Thiocapsa rosea: one gene and its partner. The protein of the gene in region 2 interacts with the protein of the main gene of each other region in a pairwise test. Links are inferred from orthologs where the notes say so. Each region holds a gene or a part of one and is shown on either strand. Other genes may lie near its edges.

What was found.
Region 1: the proteins of nuoG (region 2) and BDD21_RS22980 interact in binary tests that used the Escherichia coli proteins (3 or more experiments, as listed by UniProt). The link is inferred for Thiocapsa rosea from one-to-one orthologs.

What each region holds. Positions count from the first base shown.
Region 1 is NZ_RBXL01000001.1:5,166,358-5,169,344, reverse strand. The notes cover bases 73-2,987. They hold BDD21_RS22980 (formate dehydrogenase subunit gamma), read right to left. Parts: upstream 1,828-2,987; coding sequence 1,318-1,827; downstream 73-1,317. Other genes in these bases: BDD21_RS22970 (quinoprotein relay system zinc metallohydrolase 2), read right to left, coding at 2,980-2,987; BDD21_RS22975 (quinoprotein dehydrogenase-associated SoxYZ-like carrier), read right to left, coding at 1,872-2,792; BDD21_RS22985 (formate dehydrogenase beta subunit), read right to left, coding at 73-1,321. Also shown: more of BDD21_RS22985, read right to left, coding at 1-72. UniProt on the Escherichia coli protein: NDH-1 shuttles electrons from NADH, via FMN and iron-sulfur (Fe-S) centers, to quinones in the respiratory chain. The immediate electron acceptor for the enzyme in this species is believed to be ubiquinone.
Region 2 is NZ_RBXL01000001.1:5,884,811-5,887,963, forward strand. What follows is about bases 52-3,132. They hold nuoG (NADH-quinone oxidoreductase subunit NuoG), read right to left. Parts: upstream 2,753-3,132; coding sequence 350-2,752; downstream 52-349. Other genes in these bases: nuoH (NADH-quinone oxidoreductase subunit NuoH), read right to left, coding at 52-342; nuoF (NADH-quinone oxidoreductase subunit NuoF), read right to left, coding at 2,914-3,132. Outside these bases: more of nuoH, read right to left, coding at 1-51; more of nuoF, read right to left, coding at 3,133-3,153. UniProt on the Escherichia coli protein: NDH-1 shuttles electrons from NADH, via FMN and iron-sulfur (Fe-S) centers, to quinones in the respiratory chain. The immediate electron acceptor for the enzyme in this species is believed to be ubiquinone.

The DNA of each region.
Region 1 (2,987 bases), 720 kb from region 2 along the record:
AGGATTCGATGGCGCAGAACTCCATCGCGTAGCGCGCCATCTTCGCCATGTCGACCCGGTCGTCGAACGCAACGATCCCGCCGTGACCGATCATCGCGTCGATCCGGCTGTAAGCCTCGTAGTCGAGCGGGACGTCGAACCGGGACTCGGGCAGATAGGCCCCCAGCGGCCCACCGACCTGCACCGCGCGGATCGGCCGACCGCTGGCGGATCCGCCGCCGTAGTCGTAGAGGAGCTCGTTCAGGGTCAGCCCGAAGGCCTTCTCGACCAGCCCGCCATGGCGGATATTGCCAGCCAACTGGAAGGGTAGGGTGCCCTGCGATCGACCGACGCCGTAGTCACGATAGAAGGCGCTGCCCTTGGCGAGGATGACGGGCACCGAGGCGAGGCTCATGACGTTGTTGATCACGGTGGGTTGGCCGAACAAACCGCTGATTGCGGGCAACGGCGGTTTGAAGCGCACCAGACCGCGCCGCCCCTCGAGGCTCTCCAGCATCGACGTCTCCTCGCCGCAGATATAGGCCCCGGCGCCGAGCCGAACCTCCAGATCGAAGGCCTGGCCCGTGCCCAGGATGTCCGGCCCCAGATAGCCCGCTTCCCGAGCCCGTTGGATCGCGCTCGCGAGGATGGCGAAGGCATGGGGGTATTCCGAGCGCGAATAGATGTAACCCTCCTGTGCACCGACCGCGCGTGCCGCGATGATCATGCCCTCGATCAGGCAGTAGGGGTCGCCCTCCATCAACATGCGATCGGAAAAGGTCCCCGAGTCACCCTCGTCGGCGTTGCAGACGACATACTTGGTGGCCGCGACGGCCTTGCCGACGGTGCTCCATTTGACGCCGGTGGGGAATCCGGCCCCGCCCCGCCCGCGCAGGCCCGAGTCGGTGACCTCTCGGATGAGCGCGTCGGGCGGCATCTCCAGGGCCCGTCTCAGGCCGACGAAACCGCCCTGCTCGCAATAGTCGGCGAGGTTCAAGGGTTCGCTCAGACCGACCCGGGCGAAGGTCAGCCGTTCCTGACCGGCGAGATACGGGATGTGGTCCGTCAGGCCGTGGCCGAGCCGATGGGAGTGTCCCGAGAGGAAGCCGGCCGCGAAGAGATCCGGAACGTCCTCCGCTCGGACGGGGCCGTAGGCAATCCGCCCCGCCCGGGTTTCCACCTCGACCATCGGCTCGAGCCAGTAGAGACCACGCGATCCGTTGCGCACCAACGTGACGGGCTCGCGACGCTGTTCGGCCTCGGCAAGGATCGCGCGCGCTACCTGCTCGGCGCCCACCGACAGCGCGCCGGAATCCGCCGGGACGAAGACCCGCGCGCTCATGCGGTCACCGTCTCGGCTCGCAGCTCCTCGACGAGCTTCTCGAACCGGATCGGGTCCATCCGTCCGTGGATCTCGCCATCCACCCGCACGGCCGGGGAGCAGGCGCAGTTGCCCAGGCAGTAGACCGGTTCCAGGGTCAGGGCACCGTCGGCGGTGGTCTCGTGGTATGCCAAACCGAGGTGATTGCGCGCGTGGGTCTCGATCGCCTCCGCGCCCATCGCCTGGCAGGACTCCGCTCGGCAGATCCAGACGAGATGGCGGCCGGGCGGGGCCCGGCGGAAGTCGTGATAGAAATCGAGCACGCCCTGAACCTCGGCGCGCGACACGTTGAGCGCCTGCGCGACCAGTGGCACGACCTCGGAGGGTATATGGCCGAGGTGACCCTGAACGGCATGAAGCACGGGAAGCATCGCGCCCGGAACGGACGCCGCAGCACGAATCACCTCCCGCACGGCGTCCGTATTGAAGGGTGTGGGATCATCCGGCGGTGCTGAAGCGTGGGGCATGATGGCGTCTCCTGAAGTTGGCCGTATCCGAAGGGCAGAGGGGCTCAGGACCGAGGCCCGCCGCTCGTCGGGACCTCGAAGTGCTGCTCGAAGGTGCGTCCGTGCGAGTCCTTGGCCTGCACGGTCAGGGTGCCGGCGTCGTTCGGGATGAAGGTGAAGTGAATGCTGGGGTCCTCGCTGATCGAGATGTTGGATTCGACGCTGAAGAGCAGCTCGCCCTCGTAGCTCGCCTCGATGGTCGTCACGAAATCCGCCGGGATATAGTGACGGGACACCTGATCGAACTGCAGCCCCGAGCTGTTTGGATGTTTGATCAGGATCTGGGCTGCGATTCGCTCGCCCGGGGAGACCTGCTCGGGCAGCAGGAGCTTCATCCTGCCGAGTTCCGATGCTGCGGCGCCGGGATCCTTCAGCGACGGCGCGGAGCAACCCCCGGATGCCTTGAGATAGTTCGCCGCCATGAACAGCTCGCCCCTGTTGGTCTCCGCAACGGCCCTGATCGTGGTGTAGCTGTCGACACGGACCCGCGTCGACAGCGTTGTCCAGGGACGTCCGCCCCGGAAGTGAAAGACCGCCGCGACCGGGGCCGGGTTGTTGTCGACGATCAAGGTCAGCGTCTCGATGAAGTGTTCCGGCGTCTGCTCGAGGACGGCCGTCATGTCCACCGGGACGACGGCCGCGTCCAGCGCGCGATAAGGCGTCTCCATGGCAATCAGACCCCCGGCCTCTTGAATGGGACGATCGCCGTACAGCGCCGAGCGGATCTCCGACCAACGCGCCGCATCCGAGGCATCGTCCCGGGGAGGATCGGACCCGATGCCCGCCGGGATGTCCGTCTGCGAATCCGCCGAGACTCGGGCGGGTGCCGACGCGGCACCGCACACCAAAGCCGCAACGCAAAGCAGGCGGATCCAGCCCGAGGCTCGAGATCCGAGGCGTTGTACCGATTCTGAAACAGATGCCATATCCTTCACTCATGGTTGAAACAGTCACCGATGTATCCCGTTGCCGCCGAATCCGACTTCTCGGACCCGCCGCGGCGAGCGACGACCGCCCGCGCGCCTCCACGAAAGCGCCAGTCATCCGCAATCCTTCCAAACGCGATGCCATCAATCCGCCGATACCTTTGGGGTTGTGCCTTGAGGTCTCAGGTCACTCCC
Region 2 (3,153 bases):
GGCATTGATGTCGGCCAGCACCAGGCCTTCATCGAAGGGGAACACCGCCCAAGCGGCCAAGGCCGGCGCGATCGCGATCATCGGCGCCAACAAGAACAACGTCTTGTCGGCCTTGGTCGGGATGACGATCTCCTTCATCATCAGCTTGACCGCATCCGCGATCGGCTGAAGCGAGCCGCGCCAGCCAACCCGGTTCGGCCCGATGCGGACCTGGATATAGCCGATCACCTTGCGCTCGGCCAAGGTGTAATAGGCCACCATTCCGAGGAGCGGCAGGACAATCGCGGTGATCTTGATCAGGATCTGGATCACCACGGGAAGCGCATTCCATAGTTCGATCATCGTAGACTCATCCCGCCTCGCTGCCCGTCTCGCCATGCCATGGCCTGATCTCGACCGGGCCGATCTGCATGCCCAGCCCCTCGCTGCCGGTCACGGCCGCCGGAATACGCACACAGCCCATCGCAATGGCGTCGTCCAGGAACACGCTGGCCTCAACCTCGCGGCCGTTCTGGATAATCAAGACCGCCTGATCGGCATCCAGCCCGTCGGCGCGCGCCTGCTCCGGATGCAGATAGACACCGAAGGTCGCACCCTGGACGGGTGTGCGCTGCAAGGCCGGAGACCGCCGGACCAGCGGATCCAGCGCATAGATGGGCACGCTGCCAAGACGCATCAGGCCGGCGGTTGGGCTGGTTGAGACCACCGGATAGTCGCCCCGCGGGGCATTGTCGAGGACGACATCGGCGCACAGCTCGGCAAGCTCGCTGCGGACCTGCGCCGCATCCCGATATTCGAAGCCGGGAAGATCCAGGAGATTACCCAGCACACGCAGCACTTTCCAGCCGGGACGGGCCTCGCCGGGGGGCGCGACGGCACCCTGAAACCGCTGCCAGAGGCCGCCCGCGTTGACGAAGGTCCCGGAAGTCTCGGCGAAGGCGCCGATCGGCAGCAGGACGTCGGCGACGGCCTCGAGCGAAGGCGAGCGGAAGGCGGAGCAGGCAATCACCAGATCGGCCGCTTCGCACATGGCCATTGTCCGAGCGGGGTCAATGAGATCCCGATCCGGCTCCAAGCCCCAGAGGACCAGCGTGCTCGGTGGCGTGCCGAGCATCTCGCCGAGCCCGAGGCCCATCGACTCGGCTGACCGACCGCCGGGCAGCCCGAACGGCACGGCGCCCGCCAGATGCGCACCGACGCTGTTCGCCGATGCCGGCAGGAAGCCCACGACGGCTCCGCTCAACTCACCGATCCGATAGGCGAGCGCCTTGAGTAGGGCATAGTCCGGATGCGCGGTGGCCAAGGCGCCTAGCAACACGACGCCGGTCGACTTCTCCCTCGCAGCACGCAGAGCGTCGGCGATGGACTGATGAGCATCGTCGGGCTTGACCGAGCCGATGACCGGCTTGAGCGCCCCTGACGCCTTGGCACCCAGCGCCTTGGCGATCGCCGCGAGATCCGCGACCATCTGCGCCGGCGTCCCGACCAACTGCCGGGCGGGATGGGTCAGCGCCAGGGTCAGGGGATTCACGCAGGCGACTGTCGCACCCTCCAGGGCGGCCTTGCGGATACGATGGGCCAACAACGGCTGCTCTTGGCGAATCTCGGTTCCGATCAGGAGGATCGCCTCGCGGGTCTCCAGATCGGCAATCGGCAGGCCCAGCCAAGGCAGCATCGGATCGGCGGCATCGCCGCTGAAATCCTGTTGCCGCAGCCGGTGATCGATGTTGGCGCAGCCCAGACCGCGCGCGACCCGCTGCGCCAGATACAGCTCTTCGAGCGTCGCGTTCGGAGCCATCAGCCAGCCCATACGGCTCGCATCGGCGGCCTTGAGACGCTCGGCGACCGCGGTCAGTGCCTTCTGCCATTCGACCTCGCGCCAGACCCCGTCGGTCTTGACCATCGGCGCGGTCAGGCGATCCTCGGCGTTCAGACCCTCGTAGCTGAAACGGTCCCGGTCCGAGATCCAGGTCTCGTTGACCGCCTCGTTGTCGCGCGGATGCACCCGCATGACCCGACCGTCGCGCACATGCAGACGGATGTTCGAGCCGACCCCGTCATGCGGGGCGATGCCGTCGGCATCGGTCAGCTCCCAGGCCCGCGCGGTGAAACGGTAAGGCTTTGAGGTGAGGGCGCCGACCGGACAGAGATCGATGATGTTGCCCGAGAGCTCATGGCTTACCGTGTGCGCGACGAAGGTCCCGATGCGCATGTCTTCGCCGCGACCCGTCGCGCCGAGCTCACGCACGCCGGCAATCTCGGCGCCGAAGCGCACGCAGCGTGTGCAATGGATGCAGCGGGTCATATCCGTGGCGATGAGCGGACCGAGATCCTCGTCCTTGACGACACGCTTGCGCTCGGCGAAACGCGACACGTCGCCGCCGTAGCCCATCGCCACGTCCTGAAGCTCGCATTCGCCCCCCTGATCGCAGATCGGGCAGTCGAGCGGATGGTTGATGAGCAAGAACTCCATCGTCCCCTGCTGGGCATCGATGGCCTTGGGCGAGCGTGTCAGAACCTTCATACCCGCGCCGACCGGCGTCGCGCACGCCGGCACCGGCTTGGGGAAAGGGCGACCGCCCTGCTCGGCCTCGACGAGGCACATGCGGCAGTTGGCCGCGATCGACAGCTTTTTGTGATAGCAAAAACGCGGGATGATGATCCCCTCGCGGTCCGCGACCGTGATGATCATCTCTCCCGGGTCCGCCTCGCAGGTGCGGCCGTCGATCTCGATCGTGATCTTGTCCGTCATTCAGCTCTCTCGATCGGCGCCCGTGGGCCGGATGTCGCGCACCGCTCCGGCGCACGTTCTCGGACCTGCTCGCTCGCGCGAACCGGGCCATTCTACAAGTTTGCGATTCCGGGGCAGTGACGGCAAACCGCGCTCGCCCCGATGCGGATCAGGCCGCAGGTCTAGGCTGCCATGCTTTGGCCGTGCTCGATCAGGTGCTCGAATTCGTGTCGATAGTGCTTGAGAAAGCTCTGCACCGGCATTGCCGCGGCATCGCCGAGGGCACAGATGGTACGACCCCCGATCCGACCCGCAACACTGTCGAGCAGATCCAGGTCGCCCGGCCGGCCCTTGCCGTCCAGGATGCGACGCAGCACCCGCTCCAACCAGCCCGTGCCTTCGCGGCAAGGCGTGCACTGACC